Regions from separate parts of the Virgibacillus salinus genome, predicted to be linked through region 1. Evidence: riboswitches for the same ligand, from Rfam matches in the RefSeq annotation. Region 1 holds a riboswitch; the other holds the start of a gene.
The links. Region 1 has a riboswitch for cobalamin ahead of BLS02_RS02215 (ribonucleoside-diphosphate reductase subunit alpha). Riboswitches for the same ligand answer to the same signal wherever they lie in the genome.
Positions count from the first base shown of each region.

Region 1 (4,928 bases):
GTTGATGTCAATCACATTATCCAGCATACGAACCTGAATAGTAACAAGCCGCTCAAGCACACCATCCGGAACTGCTTGTCCCAAATTAATCGAGCTTAAATTACAAACAACATAATCGCCTGCTTTATATTTTTTTACAATCGTATTCTCAGCTTCCACATACTCCTCCAGAAATTCAGTTGGTGATTGATTCTGAGTAATCTCAGTGCATAAATTCGAGCAATAAATCATCCCGTTATGCGGATTATTATTTTTTCGGTTTACTTCATCACGGTAAAACATGAATGGTGTTCCCGACTCAAGCTGTGATTTCATAATCCGCTTGATAATATCTATTGCCGGTACGACTTTTCTCGATAGCTCAGTCGATTGCACACATTCCAGATACCTTTGACGCCATGTGCCATCGCCTTTTTCCTCATCATAAAAATCTTCCAGCGAATAACCCATAACCTGACGAACTTCATGCGGATCAAATAAATGCCAATCACCGCGGTTTTCTACCTGTTCCATAAAATAATCCGGTAAGCTGACACCCGTGAAAATATCATGGGCGCGCATCCGATCATCACCATTATTTAATTTCAAGTCGAGAAATGGCTCAATATCTTTATGCCATACATCCAGATAGATAGCGATCGCACCTTTTCGTGTCCCCAGCTGGTCTACGTTAACAGCGGTATTGTTGAGTTGCTTAATCCATGGAACGACACCACTGGACATATTCTTGTATCCCTTGATTGAACTGCCGCGGCTACGGATTTTCCCCATGTAAACGCCAATTCCTCCACCATTTTTGGAAAGCTTAGCAATGTCAGTATTACTGTCATAGATAGACTGCAAACTGTCATCTACTGTGTCGATAAAACAGCTGGACAGCTGACCGTGAGATTTACCAGCATTTGTTAAGGTTGGTGTGGCAACGGTCATATATAAATTACTCAACGCCCAGTATGCTTCTGTGACATAATGACTGCGATTTACTTGCGCTTCGTCCTGCATTAAGTACATCGCAATGATCATCCATCTTTCCTGTGGTAGCTCATATGTATTCTTGTTATGGTCTGTTGCAAGGTAGCGAGTTGCCAGAGTGTACAGTCCCAAGTAGTTAAATAATAAGTCCCTCTCTGGCTGAACTACTTCGGCAAAATAATCGATTTCCTCTTTCTTATACGTTTTTAACAAATGCTCTGAATAGATACCCTTTTCCGTAAGTGTTGTGATAAGTTCATAGAAGTTTCCGTACCGTAAATTCGCATCGTATCCCCTGTTTTCTGCAGCAGTTTTGTATAATTCCTTTAAATAAATACGGCTAGCTGCAAAGGTCCAATCAGGGTTGGCTTCATCGATATTTTCAAGGGCTATTTTTATCAGATTCTCCGTAGTTCCGGTCCGATTGGCTTTTTCCAACAAAATTTCCTTGTCTATATTTAATCCTTTTGTTGCATATTCAATCAATTGTGAGATTTGCCCATTTGCTGTCATTACCATGTTTTTTCCTCCTTTTTTCTAAAACAAAAAAACGTTCACCCAGGGGATGAACGGTTAGAACGACAGAAAATATGTATATATCTCTCTATCGTTTCACCTTCTCTTACCCCGAGGAATTGAAACTACAAGCTATGGCAGGTCTCCTGGCTCGTGCTTCTATCTACTAGAGTCCTTCCCATACCGTAGCCGTGAAGCTTTCGGTACAGTGGGTTACTCGTTCGTCCACACTTACAGTTGCGGGGACAGCTCCAGTTTTTCACTGGATTCCCTATTATGACAATAAATGTCACCTTAACTTGCAACACTATATATAGTTGTTATTTTTATTATTATACCAATATATTGTATTGAAAGACTATCATATAATATTACTTCTTGCAATACGGATATGTAAAAATAATGGAGGATTTAAGTTTTAATATAATTGCACCGGTTTTTATGAACTTCGGCGAACTAGTTGTGAACTTCGAGCAACCTAATTGTGATCTTCAGTATTTTGGGGATTTAGCTTATCTTCTTATAAACCTTATTCCGCTCAATCACATGACACCCATTGGCCATAAAAGTTTTTAACATCGGCTGGTTACTTTCACTCGTACCGCCAATATAACGGAAAGCATTAAATTCATCCTTTAACAGCTGCAGTGCGAGTTTATGAAGGGGGATGCTTTTTCCTTTGCCACGTTTGCTTGGAATCAAGCCAAAATAAAAAAGTCTTCCTTCGTCCAGGGTACCTGGTTCAATATGTGGAATAGCAACTCCAACTGGCAGCCCTTCCTCATAAGCAACTAAACAAGAATCTTTATAGTCAGGCCCTAACTCTATTTCCAGGCTTTTCATTTGTTCATCAAGCGTTAATGAAGATGGGGCATTGAGTGAATCGGTCATTGATTCTGCCCAAATTTCTCTAAACTCATGTTGCGAAATACTATGTAATGACTTAAATGTAAAATTAGATTCCAGTTCAACTACCTCATTAAGTTCCTTATAAACAGTGACCATTTCATCATGAAACTGAAAATTATTGTCTTGAAGCACTTCATAGACCTCTTCAGTGAATTTACTGTTTACCATAATATTCACATTGGGGATTTCTCCGAGCTCAAGGTCATTAATAAAATTAGATATAAATTCAATCATTTCCTCAGCAGTTAATGCCTTTGTCTCTTCAATCGTTACAAAGTTTTTACCTTTCACAATTTTAACTTTTGCATAAATTTCTAATCTACTCATAGTTCCTTTAGGTTCCATAATTCGCACAACCCCCAATCTTTCTATTCCTTAAACCATTCATTCTCCAATATACTCATTTCCCATACGTTCCAGTACTCATCTCCAACTTTTGCTGCTTCTCTATGTAACCCTTCTTTTGTAAACCCTGACTTCTCATAGCAAGCAATTGCTGAAGCATTAAAATCATACACACCAAGACTTACTCTGTGCAAATTATGTTTTTCAAAAGCAATGCTTAAGACTTCTCTAATCATTTGCTGACCTATCCCTTGTCCTCTCACGCTTTTATCACCAATTAATACTCTGCCGATTCGCCCCTTATTGTTGGCTTTATCAATCCTTCCTAACGAAATATGACCAATTGTGCTTCCTGATTCTTTATACACAACTTTATATGCAAATGTATTGGAGTCTTCGCTATTCGCATTCTGAATATAGTTTGATAATTGGGTTTCACTTAAAGGGTACTCAAATTGATTAGCACCACCCCATTGGTATAAAAATTCTTCTGTGTTAATCCAATTGATCAGCTGTTGGAAATCCGTACTTTCGAATTGCTTTAACTCAATCATTTTTACATTCTCCTCTAAAAATTAATTGTATTTCTTAGTATAAAGGTTACTTTCAAACTTTCAAACGCTCCATTATTTAAAAACTTGGCTTATCGCCAGTCTTTATATAGAAAATCCTTAGTTGCGCTTATTCTGTAAGAAAGTATTGGTACTTTCTTAACTCAAAAATTAAGACGCTACTCCTGAGCAACGTCCATACCATTTACTTCTTCTTGCTTCGTATTCCTATTACTCGGCCAGCTTCTTTGGGCTTTTCATCTGGAGTATGATTATCTGCTAAATCTTTAACCTTTGCAAAAATTTCATCTGGAAAAGGTGCAGGTCTGCCTGACGTTTGGTCAATTCCCATCAGCATTTGCTCGCTTGTTGCAGCACGTTTTCCATTTTCCCCATACAATTCATAAAAAACATGTGCACGCTTTTCGTCATAATCAAGCATTTGCAGATGTACTTCAAACGGCTCACCTAACTTCATTTCAGCCAGATAACAAACATGATTTTCCATTGTAAAAACCGTATAGTGATTATTTTCGCGAAAGTCATCTGTAATTCCAACCAACTTCATAAATCGATCGACGCCCCAGCTAAATGCGCGGACATATTCAGCATCATTCATATGCCCATTATAGTCAATCCAATCTTCGCGAACCTGATCATTAATAATTACTTTTGCTTCTCCCATATAAAACTCCCTCTTTCTATCAAATTTTACCGGTAAGATTTGCACCAGGCCAGTATTTTTCTAATAATTGCTGCAGTTCAATTAAAAATTGATCCCTGCGTTCTTCGAGACTGTTCATCTCAGCTCCATCAGTCTGCTTTTCACACCCAGTAATGACTTTCTCAGCCAATTCGTCGGTTAATTCAGGGGCTACAAGTTTTGTCCATGGCAGCTTTAAAGCTGGTCCAAATTGATCAAGTAAATGACGCATACCTTGCTTACCGCCTCCCATATGTAATGTTAGAAATGGCCCCATCAATGCCCAGCGTAACCCGGGCCCATAGATAATAGATGCATCAACTTCTTCCGTTGTTGCTACACCATCGTTAACAATATGAAGCGATTCACGCCAGATAGCTTCCATTAACCGATCGGCGACATGCCCTTCGATTTCTTTTTGGATAACAAGTGGTTTCATATTAAGTTTATCATATAAGTCTTTTGCTTTTTCAATAAAAAATAGTTCCGTTTTACTGCCTCCAACCAATTCTACTAATGGTATTAAGTAGACTGGATTAAATGGATGAGCAACAATAACGCGCTCTGGATGGTGAGCACAATCAGCCTGAAGTGTGCTTGGCAATATTCCGGATGTGCTCGAAGCGATCACCGTTTCTTCAGGTGTGTATTGGTCAATTTCAGCCATGACTTTTCGCTTAAGCTGCTCACGCTCCGGTACGTTTTCCTGCACAAAATCAGCATGAGTCAGGGCAATTTCAAGGTCTGTTTCAAATGATAAATTATGCATAGATGCCTCATCTGCTAATCCCATCCTCTCCATTGCTGGCCAGGATTTTTCTACTGCATCACGCATTCGTTCTTCTGCCGTCGGATCAGGGTCAGTTGCTGTGACATGATAACCGTTCGCTAAAAATCGAGTAATCCAGCCATTACCGATTACGCCAGTCCCT
Region 1 covers NZ_FNKD01000001.1:432,851-437,778, reverse strand. The annotation lists gene BLS02_RS02215 (ribonucleoside-diphosphate reductase subunit alpha) at 1-1,491, opposite strand, end outside; cobalamin riboswitch at 1,608-1,800, opposite strand; gene BLS02_RS02210 (GNAT family protein) at 1,996-2,742, opposite strand; gene BLS02_RS02205 (GNAT family N-acetyltransferase) at 2,766-3,296, opposite strand; gene BLS02_RS02200 (thioesterase family protein) at 3,499-3,978, opposite strand; gene BLS02_RS02195 (3-hydroxyacyl-CoA dehydrogenase NAD-binding domain-containing protein) at 3,998-4,928, opposite strand, start outside.

Region 2 (4,928 bases), on a different contig from region 1:
ACTAGAGTAGTTCATTCCATTAAAGTAACGTAGCGGAATACTATTTGGATTTTCTTGTAACCATTCATTACCTAATGCAGTTGGTATTGCTGAAGAATTATCATTAAGCTGGACTAAACCTGCAGAGATAAGCTTATCTATTCTTTCATCAAAATTCTGCTTCTTTAACGATTTATAAATTCCGTAAAAATTATCCAATTTATATATGTGAGCATCCTGAACGGTTTGGATTGATTTTTTTCCTCTTAGTAGATGATATATTGCTGCGACACTACGTCCAGTTTTTAATTGGGAGCAACATGTAATGACAATACGATCAAATATCAATGTTCTAAACTCCTTTATGAATAATTTGTGTCGATTATCAGAGTTTCCTTCCTCATTAATGATAACATGTATTATAGCAGTTGAAATGTATAAATATCAGCCTTACAATAGTTTGTACAAGACTTTTTTTGTAAACGAACTGGAGGTTAATTCATGCCTAAATATACAATTGTTGATAAAGAAACGTGTATTGCTTGCGGAGCATGTGGTGCTGCTGCTCCTGATATATATGATTATGATGATGAAGGGATTGCATATGTAGTTTTGGATGAGAATGAAGGAAATGTCGAAGTACCGGATGTATTGGAGGAAGACATGATTGATGCATATGAGGGTTGTCCTACTGATTCTATCAAGATAGCTGATACATCATTTGATGGTGATCCATTAAAATTTGAAGATGAATAACACGAAAGCTCCTAATGTAGGGAATCATCTTTCTTTATGTGCTGCTGTTTCGAGAATCGTTAGTACATCATATCCTACAGTTTGCTGTATTACTTCACTGTCACGAAAAAGCGCACACAACGCTACTGTCGTAGTCCAATTAGCATTGTTTCTCCGTTTCTCAATTTGAACTAACGACTTCTTTGATATTCCCAATACAGTTGCCATTTGATCTTGTGTATAATTATTCTCCACCCGTATTAGTTTTACTTTTGTCGATATTCTATCGATAATTGTTTCTTGTTCCATTGAAATCATCCCTAAATAAATAACTCGTATAAATTATATGATAATTCCCATTGTTAAAAAAGTCAAAGCGTTCTGACAGGATATCTCCTCTCGGAACGCTTTGACTCAATCAATTTTAATTGCATTTACTCCTTCTGGTACTTTAATTGGCTCAGATAAATTATATGGGCCTATTGTTTCGTCTGAAGTATTTGTAAATAAGACTTCCTGATAATCAAAGCTTTTCGCAGTCATCAGAATAGCCTCTATCATCGTTACGGTTTCCTGGTTATTGTAAGCCATTTTTTTATCGGCAAAATTTATTTGAAGTAAATCACCTTCACGTCTCAATGAATAATCAATATTTCTTGGTATTGAGTGATAGACATTATATGATTCTTCATCCTTTTTCATTTCGGCTAACGCGGTTTCAATATCAGATTGGTCTTCGACTGGTATTCTTGCAAGAAACACACGTTTTTCTTCAGACAATTGATATCGTTTATAAATGACATTTGAAGATTTTAGCGATATTTCCTTCACTTTACCTATAGGATCAAGATTTACTTGCTGACTAAAGACAGCTTTATTAATTTTGTTAGGGGCAAACATTGTTGTCAGTAAACCTATAAACATATTCGCCTGAGTACTTGAGGTGACAGAAAAATCTTCAGGCAGTTCCACATGAACTTGACTATTTTGTTCATCCAATTGGAATACTGCACCCGAAAACATATAGTCACTAACACCCCATGTTTTCTCATTCAAATAAGTACTTATCTGATTATAATACTTTCCCGCATTCTCTGTTTTGGGAACTTCAAAAGCTAACGGGATAATATACTTTGCCTGACGATCGGCAAGAGCACCATGTATTATAGTAGTATTGTCATCCGTAGAATGAATAACGTGAGACTGCATCTCGGCTTCCATCATCGTAACGCTTGATTCACTTTCAGCAGAAGATGCATTGTCTTCCTGCCTCTTTAGTTCACTCGACTCGTTTCCACCATCCATACTTTCGTTAGAGGCAGAATTGTCCATTGCTTTATCAGCAGAACTATTTTCACTATTACTCTGATACATCGTATTATTCATCATCGAAGGTACTATAAGAACTAATAGCAACAGCACCATAACTGTACTGAAAATAGGAATAAGTACAAACTTTTTATTAATTTTTTTAGGTCGTATTTCATTATTAAGTTCGGAGGAGATGCGCTGATAGAGTATATCTTTGTCCAAGCTGTCTTCCATTACTGGCATCTGTTCTAACGATTCTTTAATCTGCTTTTCGTTGTTGTCGAAAGTATTCACAATACATCTCCTCCTTCACTTATGTATTTTTTCAATGTCTTCAGTCCACGATGCTGTGTCGTCTTCACTTTGCTAACACTGAAATTTAAGATGTCTGCTGTCTCCTGAATAGAAAATGATTGTATATACCGTAATATTAGAACACTTCTTTGATCTGGTGTGCATTTATCCAAATAGCGATAAACATCTTTCACTTGTTCATTTTGCATAGCTATCTCATCAGGGAGCAACTTCTGATCCTGAATTAATTGCCCTTTTTCACTCCAGTCAAAGTATTCCATAATACGATTTCGTTTCCTCTTCTGAGAGCGAAAGTAATCGATTGTTATGTGCCGCGCAATTGAAAATAGCCAAGTCTTCTCAGTACTTTCTCCTTTAAAAGAATCGTAGGATTTTAAGACTTTAATATATACTTCCTGAACGAGGTCTTCACAAGTTTCTTTATCCTTTACCATATAAAAGATGAATTGGTATAAATCATGATGATAGTTATCATAAAATTTCTCAAAAACGGCTTTCATAAAGATCCTCCGTTCATTTACATAGTCGTTTATTACCACACGAAAGTTACAACTTATTATACTATATTAGAAAAACGCAAAAATACCAACCTAATTCAGTTGGTATTCTGCAAATTGAAATGTTTTTCAGCATAATTTCTAAAAAAGTGAGCAATTATCGGATATAACAGAACCATAAATACCCCATTGCCAATTGCATGATATGTATCAAATGGTAATCCTGCCAGATAGTACGGAAGAAATTTTCCAGTAACAGAAAATGTCGTTAGGGAAATAATAAATCCGTATAAATAACCACTAATTACCGCAATAATTACTAATATTAATCCTGGGATCTTTCGAGGGTATTTTCCTAACACTCCACTTAATAATCCAATTAATGCCCAGGCAACCACTTGCCAGATTGTCCATATCCCCATTCCTAAAATCATATTAGAGAGGAATGTTGTTAAAATAGCTAGTAAAACAGCTGCTAGAGGGCCTAATAATAAACCACAGACAATAATTAGTGATGTTACCGGCTGGACATTTGGTAGAAATGCAAAGGCGAAGCGTCCGACAACAGCCAGTGCTGCAAGCAATGCAAGTAACGTAATTTTATAAGTATTCAATTAAGTCATTCCCAAGCTTGCAGATCAAAAGTTACTTTGTCACCAGGAGATAGCTTAAATTCTTTAGCACCGACTGTAGGCATTTCACCATTTACAGTAAACATCCAAGATTTTTGCTCGCCGTCTTTAGGTGCAACACCGTCAATTGATGTTATAAAGCCATCATCAAAATCAGTCTCCAGCTGAAAGTTCTCTTCCATTACTTCCATAAGTGTTGCCCCTTCTTTAACAGCAACCTCTTTTTCATTAATATATTCAGAACCTTTATCTTTGGAAATTGTAATCTGAACCTTTTCCTCACTTTGTTCCTCTGAGTTCTCACTTACTGTATTTTTCTCTTCTTGACTGTTTGTCTGCCCCTGTTCTTGTTCTTCAGCACCACACCCGATCAATAATCCCATAACGATCAGCAATGATGCAATACGTAAAAACAATTTGTTCATCTTCCCATTCCTCCAGTTCTATTTTTGTATTGAGGAGAATTGGGCGTTGGAAACCAAGGTATCGTTTAAGTTCTAAGTATCAATCAATTATAAACATATAAAAAGCTAACCCTTCTAGAGAGTTAGCTTAAATAGACAATCGATACATAAAAATAACCAATCACAATGTACTCGGTTGTCCCAATCGCTCACATCCTCGAAGCTTTGAAACGTTAGAGACTTGGCAGGTCTACTGACTCGTGATTTACACCTACTATAAGTCCTTCCCATATGACGGATCATACAGTGGATTACACTTATTTCGAATATCACATACAGTTGCGAGGACAGTTCCTGTTTTTCACAGGATTCCCTATTAAGTAATGACACCAAACTCTATATTATTATTCAATTCTATATTATCATATCATATTTACTTCTCTTGTAAAGGTAGTTTAAATGAAAACGTGGTTCCTTCATTAATTTTGCTGTTCACAGTAATTGAACCATTATGAGCTTCCACAATATTTTTAGCAATGGAAAGTCCAAGTCCAGTTCCCTTTTTCTTACTATTTTTTGTGCGTGATTTGTCAGCTTTATAAAAACGTTCGAATACAAATGGTAGATCATCTTCCGGAATACCACTTCCATTATCATTCACCGAAACATTAAAATCAGTTGCATTACTTTCAATAATAACATTAACTTTTCCGTTTTCATTGGTATGTCTAATTGCATTATCTATTAGGTTTGTTAATACCTGCTCCACTCGATCCTGATCAATATATATTTGGTCAGTGGAAATATGCTTTATAAGATTTAATTCAACATCACTTTCATCCGCCAACCCTTTAAACTTTTTCAAAATTCTTTCAATAAATTTTTCTACGTTAACATTTTCTATATTTAACTGTATATGACCTGCTTCCATCCGTGCTAAATCCAATAATTCGTTCACCAAGCGACCCATTCTTAAAGATTCATCGTGGATAATTTGTGCAAGTTCATTTTTATCTTCTCTACTTTCTGCCACATCGTCGACAATCGCTTCACTA
Region 2 covers NZ_FNKD01000002.1:437,077-442,004, reverse strand. The annotation lists gene BLS02_RS09030 (YpbB family protein) at 1-327, opposite strand, end outside; gene BLS02_RS09025 (ferredoxin) at 481-735, shown strand; partial or broken gene BLS02_RS09020 (helix-turn-helix transcriptional regulator) at 772-1,023, opposite strand; gene BLS02_RS09015 (hypothetical protein) at 1,129-2,319, opposite strand; gene sigX (RNA polymerase sigma factor SigX) at 2,316-2,840, opposite strand; gene BLS02_RS09005 (ECF transporter S component) at 2,936-3,451, opposite strand; gene BLS02_RS09000 (DUF4430 domain-containing protein) at 3,457-3,894, opposite strand; cobalamin riboswitch at 4,100-4,282, opposite strand; gene BLS02_RS08995 (ATP-binding protein) at 4,307-4,928, opposite strand, start outside.
Region 2: linked by a shared signal. The riboswitch ahead of BLS02_RS09000 (DUF4430 domain-containing protein) and the one ahead of BLS02_RS02215 (ribonucleoside-diphosphate reductase subunit alpha) in region 1 are both predicted to bind cobalamin.